2 regions of the Halalkalibacter krulwichiae genome follow, and region 2 is predicted to be linked to the other one. Evidence: predicted binding sites of a transcription regulator. Region 2 holds the regulator's gene; the other holds the start of a gene.

Region 1 (7,728 bases), 280 kb from region 2:
GCTGTCTTCGTAAAACGATGCTGAATTAGTTCAAACGTTAAATCCTTTTTCGCATACGGTGGTAAAATCGCTTCTAAACGTTCAAATAATTCATGATACCCTTCTTTCCAACCATCATGCAAAATCAAAGGAGCTACTATAAAGCCAAGTGGATAGTCTGCTTTTGCAACTTTCCCTGCTGCTTCTATTCGTTCCAAAAATGATGACGTTCCAGGCTCAAATTGCTTAATAACATAATCAGAGTTTACACTAAAGCGAAAGCGTGTGTTCCCATTATGCTTAGCATCAAGTAGATGATCAACATGATGATACTTAGTCACAAATCGTAAGCGCCCTAAATCAGTTTGACCAATATGCTCAATTGTCTTTTTCAAGGAATGTGTAAGATGATCAAGGCCTACTACATCCGAGGTACACGCTGCCTCAAATCGTGTAATTTCTGGACTTCTTTCTTCGATATATTTATCCGTAGCTTCAAAAATCTCATCAAGGTTCACATAAGTACGAATATATGGTTTATTGCCTAAAGTCGTTTGTAAATAACAATAATGACAATGTCCCATACAACCAGTTGCAAGGGGAAGAGCATACTCAGCTGAAGGTTTCGATGTATCAAACTTCAATGTTTTTCTTACTCCAATTACTAACGTTGATTTAGCATTTCGATATTGTTGGAGATCATTATTTCCCGGAATATTCCTAACTTGATTATGTGAAGTGGTTTCTCGAATTTCCACACCTTCTTCTTCAAATTTCTCCTTTAGCTGACGACCTAAAGGATAATCAAGAGCTCGAGGTTCAATATAAACGAGTTGTGGTGTAAAAGCTTTCAAAGCATGTGCCCCTCTCTTTTTTTTTATAGTTTGTGCACATCTTTTGAATTAAGACAACCAGATAATAGAAAAAAGGTGGAACATAAAGAGTTAACCCCTTTATGCTCCACCTTATTAAAATGTGTTAGTTTAAATAGGTGCGTAAACTTATAACCCACACTTCAATTGTGCACCACAGCTTGTACAAGTGTTACATCCACCGATGTCTTCAACTTGTCCCTCACGACAAACAGGACATGTGTTTCCTACTTCAGAGCCAATTGTAACATTTGTTGATCTTACTTCAGCAATCGTATCAACTAAAACCACTTTACTATTTTTTTCAACATCATATTGTTTCAATTCCACTTGCTCTGTATCATCGTCACCAAAATGATTTTCTTCTGCTTTTAAGGATAGAACTTGTGCATCACGACTTCCGTCAACATATACCGTACCGCCTTTTGCTCCACCTTTGTAAAGACGTTCGTAAACAGCCTGAACTTGTTCAACTGTATAACCACGAGGTGCATTTACAGTTTTAGATAGAGAACTGTCGACCCAACGCTGAATGATGCACTGAACATCAGCATGAGCTTCAGGAGGCAACTCCATCGTTGAGATAAACCATTCAGGCAGTTGATTCTCATCTGTCTGAGGGTTTTTCTCTAAATACTCTTGAACAATTTCTGCTTTAACTTCAATAAACTTTCCTAGACGACCACTACGGAAATAAGAGAAAGAAAAGTATGGCTCAAGCCCCGTTGAAACACCAACCATTGTTCCAGTACTTCCTGTAGGTGCAACAGTTAGCAAATGCGAGTTTCTAATACCATGTTCAATAATACCTTCTCTGATGTCTTCTGGCATTTGTTTCATATAGCCAGTATTAATAAAGGCATGACGTAATTGTGCAGTTTCCTCTTCCGTTTGACCAATTAAGAATGGAAAACTTCCCTTTTCCTTGGCCAATTCAATACTTGTGCGATAAGCCGTTGTAGCAATCGTTTCGAATACTTGATCAACTAATTGATTGCCTTGCTCTGAACCATAGACGGATTCGCAGTAAATTAATAAATCATGCAGGCCCATTACACCTAATCCAACACGACGCTCGCCTTTTGCTTGTTTCGTATTTTGTTCCAAGAAGTACGGAGTTGCATCAATAACATTATCTTGCATGCGTACGCCTACTTCAACCGTTTTCTTAAGCTTTTCAAGATCAATTTCCTTTGTTTGCTTGTTTGCCATTTCAGCTAAATTAATAGCTGCGAGGTTACAAACTGAAAATGGAGCTAGTGGTTGTTCACCACAAGGGTTCGTTGCTACAACCTTTTGTCCATATGCCTTCGCATTTGTCTTATCATTTGCATTATCAATAAAGAAGATCCCTGGCTCTGCACTATACGTAGCACAAATATTTATTAGGTTCCATAATTCTTTAGCTTTAATAATCCGGTATGTTCGAACACCATAACCTAATTCTTCCCATTCACGAACATCACCAATTTCATGCCATTTTTCATTATAGACAGCCATTTCTTCCTCATTATAGTTTTCAACATCAGGGAATCGTAATGCGTAAACCTCATCATTTTCAACTGCTTCCATAAATTCTTTTGTTAAACAAACAGAAATATTAGCTCCCGTTAAGAATTCAGGGTTATTGACAGAGTATGTTCCGCCTATGTGAAGTTTTTCTTCTGCTTCTCTGATAACTTTTTGTTCAAATCCACCTTGCCCAGGGATAGCCTTATAATTTAGAATCCCTTGGTACATAGACTCTTCTGTCGCATTTAAAGGAGTAAAATGTAACTTATCGTTTACAAGCTTCTGTATTTGTTCATCTGTCGTATTTTCAAGCAAAAATCTTAAAATTCGCGGATTTTGCATTTTAGAAATGATGAACTCTAGAATATCCGGATGCCAATCAGAAAGCATAATCATTTGAGCACCACGTCTTGACCCACCTTGTTCTACAAGATGTGTCAACTTCGCAATGTCATCTAGCCACGATACAGAACCCGATGACTTCCCATTAACTCCACGCGCTAGTGTATTACGCGGTCTCAATGTAGAACCATTAGTTCCTACACCTCCACCGCGGCTCATAATTTCCATCACCTGTTTACGATGTTCAGAGATCCCTTCTCTAGAGTCCTGAACATAAGGCATAACATAACAGTTAAAATAGGTTACATCTGTTTCCGCACCAGCTCCATATAATACACGACCTGCCGGAATAAAATTCATTGAGACAAGCTGCTCATAAAACTGCTCAAAAGATTCTTGTCTTTTTTCCTCTGTCTGCTCGACAGATGCTAAACCCGTTGCGTTTCTTTTCGCAATTTGCTCATAGAAAAGTTCAAGTGGTTTTTCAATTGTATCTAACGAACGGTGAACAATTCCCGTTTCGGCTGCTTCTCCATCTAAAACCCCGCGGAATTCCTCATCGACTAAGACTTTTGCTTTGTTACTTTCACGGTCAAGTTCAATCACAAACCCATATCCACGCGCTGGGAATTTCGGATCATCTTTTACCGTTAACACGACAAAGTCTCCAGTCTTTAATGTTTTCTTTTCCGTATCTTTAAAAGTATAACGGTCAAGCATTACAAGTCTAGATACTCCCTTTTTCTGAATATGCATCTCCTCAGTAATAGGATGCACTTGTGGAAAATCCTCAATATCCTTGTTTAATCGTTCCACATCTAGGCGTAACACATTTGACATCGTCATCGCCATCCGCTTCTCCTCCTCTAAATTACATGGCTTGCTAAACTAGCAATCTATCTTCATTTATATTTCAGGTTGTCCATGCACTTATGATTGTCTTGGGTAAGCTTACCACAAGTCCTAGACTAGATTCAATATATTGTGCTCACTTTTATTTAAAATACACCATATGTTGTGTCACGTTATGAACTGTAGTAATTTTGTCAACTTTGTAATGACTAAAAAAAGGAAGCATAGACGAGTTTAATAGGAATTTATCCGCTTTTTTTCGACATTTTGAACCAATTTGTTTCTTGCAAGATAATCATTCATTGCAAAGCCTTGTCACAACAATGTTCCTCATCAAAGTCAAATCATTTGACAAAATTTTTTCATGAATCATAATCGAATTGTGATATTCTAGAACCAATGCTTTTACAGATTTGAGACTATGATGGAGGAATGAACATGGACTATATAATTTACAATCAAGAGCTTGTGCCTAGATCAGAAGCTACTATCCAATTTGATGATCGCGGATATTACTTCGGAGATGGAATTTATGAAGTTGCAAAAATATATGAAGGAAAACCTTTTGCTATGGATCTCCATTTAAAAAGACTTCGCTCAAGCGCTGAAAAATTAGATATGGCATTTCCATTTTCAGAAACAACCATGACTGAATTATTGTTGCACTTATTACAAAAGAATAACGTAAAGAACGGACTCATATACTTTCAACTAACTCGAGGTGTCGAGCCAAGAAACCATTTATATACTAGAAAATCCATTCCTGTATTTACTGCTTTTACTCAGCCTTCACAAGACCTAAAAGATATGCAAAAGAATGGAATAGATGTTTGGCTCACAGACGATATCCGTTGGCTTCGTTGCGATATTAAGACATTGAATTTACTTGGAAATGTCATGGTAAAACGTGAATCTGCTGATAACGGGTGTCAAGAAGCGATTTTAAACCGTGATGGGTTCATTACGGAAGGTTCTTCATCTAATTTATTCCTAGTAAAAGATAAAGTTCTCTACACTCACCCTGCGACAAACCTAATATTAAACGGAATAACAAGACAGGTGTTAATCAATCTCGCAAAGAAATACGACTATAAAGTTGTAGAAGAACCATTTCCAGTAGATGTACTAGAACATGCAGATGAGGCTTTTATTACAAGTACTTCTGTTGAAATCGCTCCGATAAAATCAGTGAGAGGACAGCTATCAGCTAACTTTGAAGTTGGTCCAGTAACAAAAGATTTACAAAATAAGTTTAAAGAGCTTTTACCAAAAGGGGAATAACTACATTAACAGCTATGAAAGAGAAGACCAAGGCTAAGCCTTGGTCTTCCGTTATTTTCTAAAGTTCCACTCATTGTTCTCATACCTATTTTTTGCAATATCGAGTACAATTTTGTTTTCTTCTTCACTCAACGTGTACGGTTCAAGCTCAATATTTAAACCTTTTTCAAATCCTCTTTTAAAAGCTGCTTTCGCCTCCTCAATCGTTAATGGCGAAGGTCGCAATGTATTAATAGCCACGGCTTTATTTTTAAAATTCCTTTGCATTCTCTCACGTAACCTATCACTAGAGTATTTAAATAAATCAAAAAGCTTATCTTCATCAATATCTAGAATAATTGACCCGTGCTGTAAAATTACTCCTTTTTGCCTCGTTTGAGCACTACCAGCTACTTTCCTTCCTTCAACGACAAGTTCATACCAGGAAGGAGCATCAAAACAAACGGCAGAACGTGGATTTTTCAAAGCATTTTTTTCCTCATCTGTTCTAGGGATCGCAAAGTAAGCATCAAGTCCAACATCTTTAAAGCCCTCTAAAATTCCTTGTGAAATCACTCGATAGGCTTCAGTTACTGTTGCAGGCATGTCAGGATGATCTTCCGAGACAATGACACTATACGTTAGTTCTTGGTCATGTAAGACACCTCGTCCCCTGTTGGCCTACGTACAAAGCCTAGTGCATATTCTTCTACTTTATCTAAATTTATTTCTTTTTCGACCTTTTGAAAATATCCAATTGATAAGGTAGCAGGATTCCACCCATAAAATCGAATGGTAGGTGGGATTAACCCTTTGCTATGCCAATCAAGTAAAGCTTCATCTAAGGCCATATTATAAGAAGGAGAACAATCTCCCGAATCAATAAAACGCCATGTTTCCTTCATCAGACACCGCTTCTTTCTAAATCAATTTATCTACTTGATTTTAGCAGACGAAAAAGACTTAGCCAAGCTATCTGCCTGATTACAATGATTGCGCAATTCCCTTTTGGCGGATATAATATTAACTGATGGAAGAATGTAAAGGAGTGTAGAAATTAACTTATGGTATATTTATGGCTTATTCTTCTTGGGTTTATCGCGTATACACTTTTTAAGCGCTTTTATACCCCGAAATATTTAAAAACATTATCTCAAGAAGACTTTATTAAAGGTTATCGAAAAGCACAATTAATTGATGTACGAGAACCAAGAGAGTATGATGGTGGTCACATTCTAGGCGCTCGTAATATCCCAATGTCTCAGCTACGCCAACGAATGAATGAAGTTCGCAATGATCAGCCGGTTTACTTATATTGTCAATCTGGCGCTCGTAGTAGACAAGCTGCTCAATTCCTTAAAAAGAAACGTGGAGTTGAAGACCTTTCACATCTTCAAGGTGGATTTAAAAAATGGTCAGGGAAAATTAAAAAGAAATAAATTTTGAGATAAACTAAAAGAAGCTGAGACATAACTAATGTGTTTTAGTGAAAATACGAACCATGACAACATTAGCGGAACTATTTCCGGAGCGAAGATGGTCATTGAGTTCAGATTTCACATTAAAAACTCTTTTGTCCCAGCTTCTTTTCTAATTTCTTTTCGTGAAGTATATTGAATTAACACCCTATTAGAAAAGGTTCAATATTAAAAGAAGACTCCAGCTCTCAGAGTCTTCTTACTAGCATAAGCATGCTGCTTATGCTTTTTCATATTTTAAGATCGGTTTTCTAGCAGCAGTTGTTTCATCAAGTCGAGAGATCACTGTATGATGTGGAGCTTCTTGAACAATTTCAGGATTCTCTTCGGTTTCATGTGCAATTTGAATCATTGCTTCAATAAACTCATCTAAAGTTTCTTTCGATTCTGTCTCCGTTGGTTCAATCATCATGCATTCTTCTACATTTAAAGGGAAATAAATGGTCGGTGGATGATAACCAAAGTCTAATAGTCTCTTGGCAATATCTAACGTCCGAACGCCTAATTTCTTCTGACGACGTCCCGATAATACAAATTCATGTTTGCAATGTTGGCTATATGGCAAGTCAAAATAAGGCTCTAATCTACGCATCATATAATTAGCATTTAATACAGCAAATTCAGAAACTTTCCGTAACCCGTCTGGTCCCATTGTCCGAATATACGTATAAGCACGCACGTTTATTCCGTAATTTCCGTAATATGGTTTAACTCGACCGATCGACTGTGGACGATCATAATCGAATTCAAAACGATCATTTCTTTTTACAATAAGAGGCTTAGGCAAAAATGAAATGAGGTCTTTTTTCACTCCAACAGGACCTGATCCAGGACCGCCACCACCGTGTGGACCTGTGAATGTTTTATGGAGATTTAAATGGACTACGTCAAATCCCATATCTCCTGGTCTAGCAATCCCTAAAATTGCATTTGAATTTGCTCCGTCGTAATATAGTTTCCCTCCCGCCTCGTGGATAATTTTCGCCATTTCAACGATATATGTCTCAAATAATCCAAGCGTATTAGGGTTTGTTAACATTAAAGCAGCCGTATCTTCTCCAACAACTTCTCTTAAATGATCAAGATCGACAAGACCATTTTCATCTGTACGTACTGTTATCGATTCAAAACCGGCAACAGTTGCAGAAGCAGGATTTGTACCATGAGCTGAATCAGGTACAATCACTTTCGTACGTTGAAAATCTCCATTGGCTTCATGAAATGCACGAATCATCATAAGACCAGTCCACTCACCATGAGCTCCAGCTGCTGGTTGTAGTGTCACTTCGTCCATTCCTGTAATCTCTGCTAAAGAAGATTGAAGTTCATACAATAATTCCAAAGACCCCTGCACTTGTTCAGCTGGCTGATATGGGTGGATGTGAGCAAGTCCTTCAAATCGAGCCACATTCTCATTAATCTTCGGGTTATAT
Region 2 (7,728 bases):
TTTTAGAGCTGGAATCCGTCCTGAGCGTATGGCGTCCTCTTTGACCGCTAAAGAGTACGAGCGTCTTCATCAAGAAATTATTACTACATTACAAGAAGCGGTTGACTTAGGAGGTAGTTCTGTTAAGTCATATGTAAATGGTCAAGGTGAAATGGGAATGTTTCAACAGCAGCTGCGCGTCTATGGTCGTAAGGGAGAACCTTGTCTTACATGCGGAGATGAAATTCAAAAGACTGTTGTAGGTGGTAGAGGAACACACTTTTGCGAGAATTGCCAAAATTAAAGTACATTGGATAGGCTCCTGCCATATACTATCGTATGTTTGAAATGGAAGGAGCTTATCAAGATGGTTGAGATTTTCTCCTTATTGGCGATCGCCCTCGCTGTTAGTCTTGACAGCTTCGGGGTAGGTTTAACATATGGGTTAAGAAAAATGAAGTTACCGTTAAAGTCATTGCTTTTTATCGCAGGTTGTTCGGCGACGTCTATTTTGATTGCAATGTTCTTTGGGGCGGTTATTCAGACTTATTTGTCACCGGCTGTTGCTGAGTCGATTGGTGGGGTAATTTTAATTATGATTGGCGCTTGGGCATTGTATCAAGTTTATCGCCCTGCTAAAAATGAGATGAAAACAAAAGGAGACGAAGTTATACTTAATTTCGAGATTAAAGTGTTAGGAGTAGTCATTAGGATTCTTCGAAAACCGATGGTTGCTGACTTTGATAATTCAGGAACAATTACTGGGCGTGAAGCCTTTTTGTTAGGTGTAGCCCTATCGTTAGATGCATTTGGTGCAGGGATTGGTGCTGCCTTGATTGGTTTCTCACCTATTGGAATGGCTATCAGTGTGGCAACGATGAGTGCTTTGTTTGTTACGTTAGGTATGAAGAGCGGGAATCGATTCTCTGATTCCGCATGGATGCAAAAATTTTCTTTTATCCCAGGGCTTTTACTCATTGTAATTGGAATTTTTAGTTTATAATAAGTGGTTTTTATTAATTAGGAGGTAAACATGTTCATTGGTTTAACGGGCGGTATTGCCAGTGGAAAATCGACAGTTAGTAAAATGGTCGAGGATATGGGAGTACCTGTTATTGATGCAGATAAAGTTGCCCGAGAAGTTGTAGAGCCAGGCAGTGAGGCTTTAGAGAAGATACGTAATCACTTCGGATCAACTATATTGAATGAGGATGGAACACTTGCAAGGAAGAAGCTTGGAGCAATTATCTTTCAAGATCCAAAAGAAAGGCAAGTACTAAATGGAATTGTACATCCCGCTGTTCGAAAACGGATGGAAGAGTGGAAACAACATTACTTAAACGAAGGACATCAAACGATTGTTTATGACATCCCACTTTTATTTGAGAGCAATCTGTTTCACCTAGTTGATAAAGTAATTGTAGTTTATGTTGATTATGAGACACAGCTCAAACGATTAATGGAACGTGATCAGGCTGGAGAACAAGACGCGATACAACGGATTGCTTCTCAAATGCCACTAGCAGAAAAAAGGGAACAAGCGGATTACATTATTGATAACTCTTATTCCCTTGAGGAAACAAAGAAACAATTGGAAGGCATTTTAAAGGAATGCACACGTAAAAAGTGACTGAATGAAGGTTGTCGCTCGCTATGCAAGCACTAGCGCAACCTCATTTAGGCGCTTTTTTTATTTTTAAAGAAATACGTTGAAAATAATGTCATTATCGTTTTAATGTGTTATACTATTAATATCAAATAGATTATAAAGTATAACTTATATTCCGGGAGGAGTTATTCTAATGAAATCAAAGGTTGCAATTAATGGATTTGGACGTATTGGTCGTATGGTATTTAGAAAAGCAATGAAGGATGCTAAAGTAGATATCGTAGCAATTAATGCGAGTTATCCAGCGGAAACATTAGCTCATTTAATTAAATATGACAGCATACATGGGAAATATGATCTAGAGGTTGTGGCAAAACAAGATTCACTTCTTGTTGATGGAAAAGAAATTAAATTATTGCAGTCAAGAGATCCTAGAGAATTGCCTTGGAAGGAATTAGGGGTTGAGATTGTAATCGAGGCAACAGGAAAGTTCAAATCAAAAGAGACTGCAGGGTATCATATAGAGGCAGGAGCAAAGAAAGTTGTCATTACTGCTCCAGGTAAAGATGAAGATATTACGATTGTTATGGGTGTAAATGAAGGCGATTACAGTGCAGAAGATCATCACATCATTTCAAATGCTTCTTGCACAACGAATTGCTTAGCTCCAGTAGCAAAAGTTCTCGATCAAGAATTTGGAATTGAAAGTGGAATGATGACAACGGTCCATGCTTATACGAATGATCAGAAAAACATCGATAACCCACATAAGGATTTAAGAAGAGCAAGAGCTTGTGGACAGTCGATCATTCCTACTTCAACAGGTGCCGCTAAAGCAATTGCGAAAGTGCTACCTCAATTAGCGGGAAAATTGAACGGGATGGCTCTTCGTGTTCCGACACCTAACGTTTCATTAGTTGATTTAGTTGTGAATGTTAAAAAGGATGTAACGGTTGAAGAGGTCAACCAAGTTTTAGAGAATGCTTCAAAAGGCTCATTACAAGGTATTCTTGGTTTCACGAATGAACCGCTTGTTTCAATTGATTTTAATGGGGATGAAAACTCTTCCATTATTGATGGTTTATCAACAATGGTGATGAGTGATCGTCAAGTTAAGGTGCTTGCTTGGTACGACAATGAGTGGGGTTATTCTTGTCGAGTTGCTGATCTCGTTACTCTTGTTGCGGAACATTTAAAAGAACCAAGTGAGGTACATTAATCCAAGATTAGTAAACGTTAGGGAGTATAGTGTCCACTAAGTTGTTAAACCCTATTAGTAATTGTTGTTCTCATAACATGTTTGATTGCAAGTCATCCAGGGAAGGGGGTTATTACCTTGGATGACTGTTTCATTTAACGGGAGAAAAAGTTTTTTACTAACTGTTGCAATCAAATAGCAAATTAAGTATACTGATTTTCGTGAACTTCAATTAAAGCAAACCAGGAATTGTTTCTTTACAGAAAGGGTTAGGACCTCTCTGGACTAACTTTCCCCCGTGTAATTGAACTTTCCTACATGCTTGAGAAGGCATGATACTTTTTGTAAAGGGGGATTCAACTTATGGACACAATGGGTCGTCACGTAATTGCAGAACTTTGGGGATGTAACGTGGAAAAGTTGAATAATATGAGCTATATTGAACAAGTATTTGTTGATGCTGCTTTGAAATCGGGAGCAGAAGTAAGAGAGGTTGCATTTCACAAGTTTGCTCCTCATGGAGTAAGTGGAGTTGTAATCATTTCTGAATCACATCTAACGATTCATAGTTTCCCGGAACATGGATATGCAAGTATTGATGTCTATACTTGTGGAGATCTTGACCCGAATATAGCAGCAAACCATATTACCGAGTCATTAGGTGCAACAAATAGTGAAGTGATTGAAGTGCCTAGAGGAATGGGACCGGTTAAAGTTGGAAAATCAAAAGTACAAGCATTATAAGTGAGATAGAAGAGGTTGACTCTAATAAGTGTGCTTACTCTTACCCATGTTAATGAGAAGGAGAATATAAGCATATAGAGTTAACCTCTTTTTGCGATTTGTTTTTTACTCCCTTAAGTAAGGCTCAATATGATATGATATAGGTAGTGAGTATTCGCTAAACATTGACAAATATCGTTATCTTGTCAGACCTTTTATTTTTCTATATGATAAAATAAAAGGGATCCTGAGTACGTTACGGAAAGTGGAGATGATCGAATGCTATGTCCAGCCTGTCATCATAATGGAACTCGAGTACTTGATTCAAGACCAAGTCATGAAGGACGTTCGATTCGTAGAAGGAGAGAATGTGAAGAGTGTAGTCATCGTTTTACAACGTTTGAGATGGTTGAAGAAATACCTTTAATCGTTGTGAAAAAAGATGGAACACGACAAGAGTTTAGTCAAGATAAAATCCTTCGAGGATTAATTCGTGCCTGTGAGAAAAGACCAGTATCATTGGAAACTCTTGAGAAAATTGTAAATGATGTTGAGCGTGAACTTCGCGGTTTAGGGAAAAATGAAGTAATGAGTCATGATGTCGGTGAGCTAGTTATGGAACGTTTAGCCAATATAGATGATGTGGCTTATGTACGTTTTGCATCAGTTTACCGTCAGTTTAAAGACATTAATGTATTTATAAAGGAATTGACAGAATTAATGAATAAGAGTTGAGAAAAGAGCTTAAGGCGTGAGATCGCTGCAAGCTCTTTTTACGCTGAAAGTCTGTGAAGAGAGGAGGACTTAGAGATGACATGGCATTGGAAAGAACTGCTGCCCGTTGATCGATTTACAATTAGGACAAGCCATTATATAACAGATATAGATCGTCTAACGTTAACATTATTATATCAACCTCTAATTGGAGCAGTTGCACATAGCCTTTACTTAACATTAGTAGCACAGTTGGAGAAAGACGAATATTGGAGTGACGAGCAGACGCATAGGCAATTGATGTTGTTGCTAGGTGCTCCTCTCGAAGTGATCTTTGAGGAACGGAAGAAGTTAGAGGGTATCGGATTGCTTCGAACGTTTAAACGTAAGGAAGAAGATGGCGAAACCATTTATTTATATGAAATACAGCCTCCTATGACACCAAAGCAGTTTTTTGAAAATGATGTCCTGAGTGTGTATTTATTTAACAGACTAGGAAAAAATCAATATCGTCAGTTACGTGATCGATTTACATTAGATCAAATAGAGACAGAGGAGTTTACTGAACTCACTTATGGTTTTGATGAAGTGTTTGCATCCTTGCATCACTCAGAGATGGTTTCAAATTTAAAGTCGGAGACAGGAAGTGCACTTCGTGTTGAATCTGGAAAGCAACTGCTTAATAGTGAACATGAATCGTTTTCATTTGAAAATCAATCTTTTGATTTTGATCTGCTTGAAAAAAGTGTATCGTCTTTTATTGTGCCAACAGAGGTATTTACAGCAGAGGTTAAAACATTAATTGGAAGATTGGCTTTTGTGTACCGGATTGAACCATTGGAAATGGCCAGTGTAGTCCAGCAAGCACTTATACATGATGACAAATTAGATGCAGATGAACTAAGAAGGAAGGTTCAAGAGTGGTATAAGATTGAACATGGAAATGAACCACCTAGCTTAGGATTACAGCAGCATCCTGCCGCTTATCAAACCATGCAAAATCAAGAGCCTGCAACAGAGGAAGAACGTGCTATTAAATTTTATGAGACAACCCCGCCCTTAACTTTGCTTGAAATTCGTTCAGGGGGTGGAAAAGTAGCGGCCGCTGATGCGAAGATTGTTGAATCTTTATTAGTTGATCATCAATTGTTACCTGGTGTTGTGAATGTGTTACTTGACTTTATGTTATGGAGTCAAGATATGAAATTGTCTAAGGCATTGATTGATAAAGTTGCTGGACATTGGTCGCGAAAAAAGGTTAAGACAGTGCAAGAAGCGATGCAGCTTGCTCTACATGAACAAGGAAAAGCAAATCAACAATCGAAGAAAACAAATGTAGCCTATAATAAAAAAACGACCAGAAGCAATCATCAGCCTAAGCGTGATAAACTACCTAAGTGGCTTCTGGCTGAGAAAGAAAAAGATAATCAAAATCAACCTAATAATGAGACCCCTCCAATAGATAAAAAGAATAACGATGCTGTGACGCCTGGGGAAATGAGCTTTGAAGAAATGCTTGAAAAGCGGAGAAAAAATAAGGAACAAAGAGGAGAGGTGTAATGAATGGAGTCAATCCAATCATCGTTGAAACAATGGACACAAGATAATGATACATTCCAACAGAGGTTAAACGATGCCAAGGCATCGCTCCTTGCAGATCCAATTGTGCAAAAGGCACTTAAGAATGTTCCTGTAACGGAAGAAACCTTTGAGAAAGGCTTGATTAAGCTTTACGAGCTGCAAAAGGAGCTTCATAACTGTCAAAATTGTCCTGGCTTATCTCGTTGCCCCAATATGATGAAGGGATATCAACCAGAGTTAATAATCGCTGGTAAAGCACTTGACCTCAGCTATCAGCCATGTGACTTAAAGAAGCAACAAGATCATGATCAGAAAAAGCGTCAACTCATTCAATCGTTTTATGTTCCTAAAGACATTTTGGGAGCAACATTTGATCAGCTTGATCGGGATCATGAACGGGAAGAGGCAAGCAGGAAAGCTTTAGCTTTTGCTCTTCAAGCGAATCCAGGAGAAGACGGTCAAGGTTTATATTTTTACGGGAAATTTGGTGTTGGAAAAACGTATTTAATGGGTGCGGTAGCTAATGAGTTAAGAGATCGAGGAATTGAAACGTACATTGTGTATACACCTGACTTTTTCAGAGAGATGAAATCATCTATCTCTAACGGCACTTTTCAAGAAAAGTTAGACACGGTCAAGCGAGCTGAAGTGTTGATTCTTGATGACATTGGTGCAGAGACTATTTCAGGTTGGATAAGAGATGATGTACTTGGGGCTATATTACAACATCGAATGCTAGAGAAATTACCAACCTTGTTTACATCAAACTATGATTATGAAGAATTAGAAGAACATTTAGCTTATTCAGAACGTGGGGGAATTGAAGAGCTAAAAGCAAAGAGAATAATGGAGCGTATCAAACACTTTACTACTTTTGTAACAGTGGAAGGTGCAAATCGTCGAATACGGTAAATTGAACTTTTTTCCAATTGGAATGTCTTTGCTTTGCGGATTGAAGCAACTATGATAGGATGAGAGTATTGAATTTTGATAGATTGCGGAGGGTTACAACATGAGCATTGATGCGATATTAGAACGTGCGCTAAACGGTGAACGCCTGCAAATGGAAGATGCAATTGCTCTTTATGAAAGTGATGAAGTTGAAAAAATGGGCGCAGCTGCAAATGAAGTAATGAAAAAGTGGCACCCAGAACCCATTACAACTTTTGTCATTGGTCGTAATGTGAATTATACGAACTTTTGTGATACGTATTGTCGTTTTTGTGCATTTTATCGAAAGCCTGGCCATAAAGAAGGGTATGTACTTAGTGACGATGTTATTTATAAGAAGATTGAAGAGACGCTTGATGTTAATGGAACGGAAATCTTAATGCAAGGTGGTACGAACCCGGATCTGCCTTTAAGTTATTATACAGATTTGCTCGCAAACATTAAAAAGCGTTATCCGGATATTTGGATGCACTCGTTCTCCCCTGCTGAAGTCTGGAAGATTGCTGAAGTTTCTGGGTTGTCAGTAGAAGAAGTTCTACGTTCATTACATGAAGCTGGACTTGATAGTATGCCTGGAGGCGGAGCTGAAATATTAACGGAGGAAACAAGATTGCGTGTGAGTCGCTTGAAAATTACTTGGGAGCAATGGATTGAAGCGATGAAGGCATCTAAAAGAGTAGGTATGTTTGGTTCGGCAACGATGGTTATTGGATTTGGAGAGTCTTTTGAAGAACGTGCTCTTCATTTACAGCGCATTCGTGATGCTCAAGATGAAACAAATTGTTTTACTGCTTTTATCTCATGGTTATTCCAGCCGGAGAATACGGGTATGTACAAAACGAAAAAGTTAACACCGCGCGATTATTTAAAAAATGTTGCGATCTCTCGTCTTTTCTTAGATAATATTGAAAACTTTCAATCTTCTTGGGTAACGATGGGTCCTGAAGTCGGTAAGTTATCTCTTGAATATGGA

The links. The regulator NrdR, encoded in region 2, represses ribonucleotide reductase genes. The targets are predictions, from matches to a motif close to AACACNATATATNGTGTT.
Region 1: BkAM31D_RS15595 (vitamin B12-dependent ribonucleotide reductase) is a predicted target of NrdR. The motif match lies at 3,710-3,727, and genes of this name have one in related genera.

Annotation. Positions count from the first base shown of each region.
Region 1 covers NZ_CP020814.1:3,099,310-3,107,037, forward strand. The annotation lists gene splB (spore photoproduct lyase) at 1-833, opposite strand, end outside; gene BkAM31D_RS15595 (vitamin B12-dependent ribonucleotide reductase) at 981-3,557, opposite strand; gene dat (D-amino-acid transaminase) at 3,996-4,838, shown strand; partial or broken gene lipM (octanoyltransferase LipM) at 4,890-5,725, opposite strand; gene BkAM31D_RS15610 (rhodanese-like domain-containing protein) at 5,882-6,256, shown strand; gene gcvPB (aminomethyl-transferring glycine dehydrogenase subunit GcvPB) at 6,516-7,728, opposite strand, start outside.
Region 2 covers NZ_CP020814.1:3,378,516-3,386,243, reverse strand. The annotation lists gene mutM (DNA-formamidopyrimidine glycosylase) at 1-283, shown strand, start outside; gene ytaF (sporulation membrane protein YtaF) at 347-982, shown strand; gene coaE (dephospho-CoA kinase) at 1,013-1,609, shown strand; gene BkAM31D_RS17070 (glyceraldehyde-3-phosphate dehydrogenase) at 1,782-2,807, shown strand; gene speD (adenosylmethionine decarboxylase) at 3,150-3,530, shown strand; gene nrdR (transcriptional regulator NrdR) at 3,789-4,244, shown strand; gene BkAM31D_RS17055 (replication initiation and membrane attachment family protein) at 4,320-5,783, shown strand; gene dnaI (primosomal protein DnaI) at 5,787-6,716, shown strand; gene mqnC (cyclic dehypoxanthinyl futalosine synthase) at 6,817-7,728, shown strand, end outside.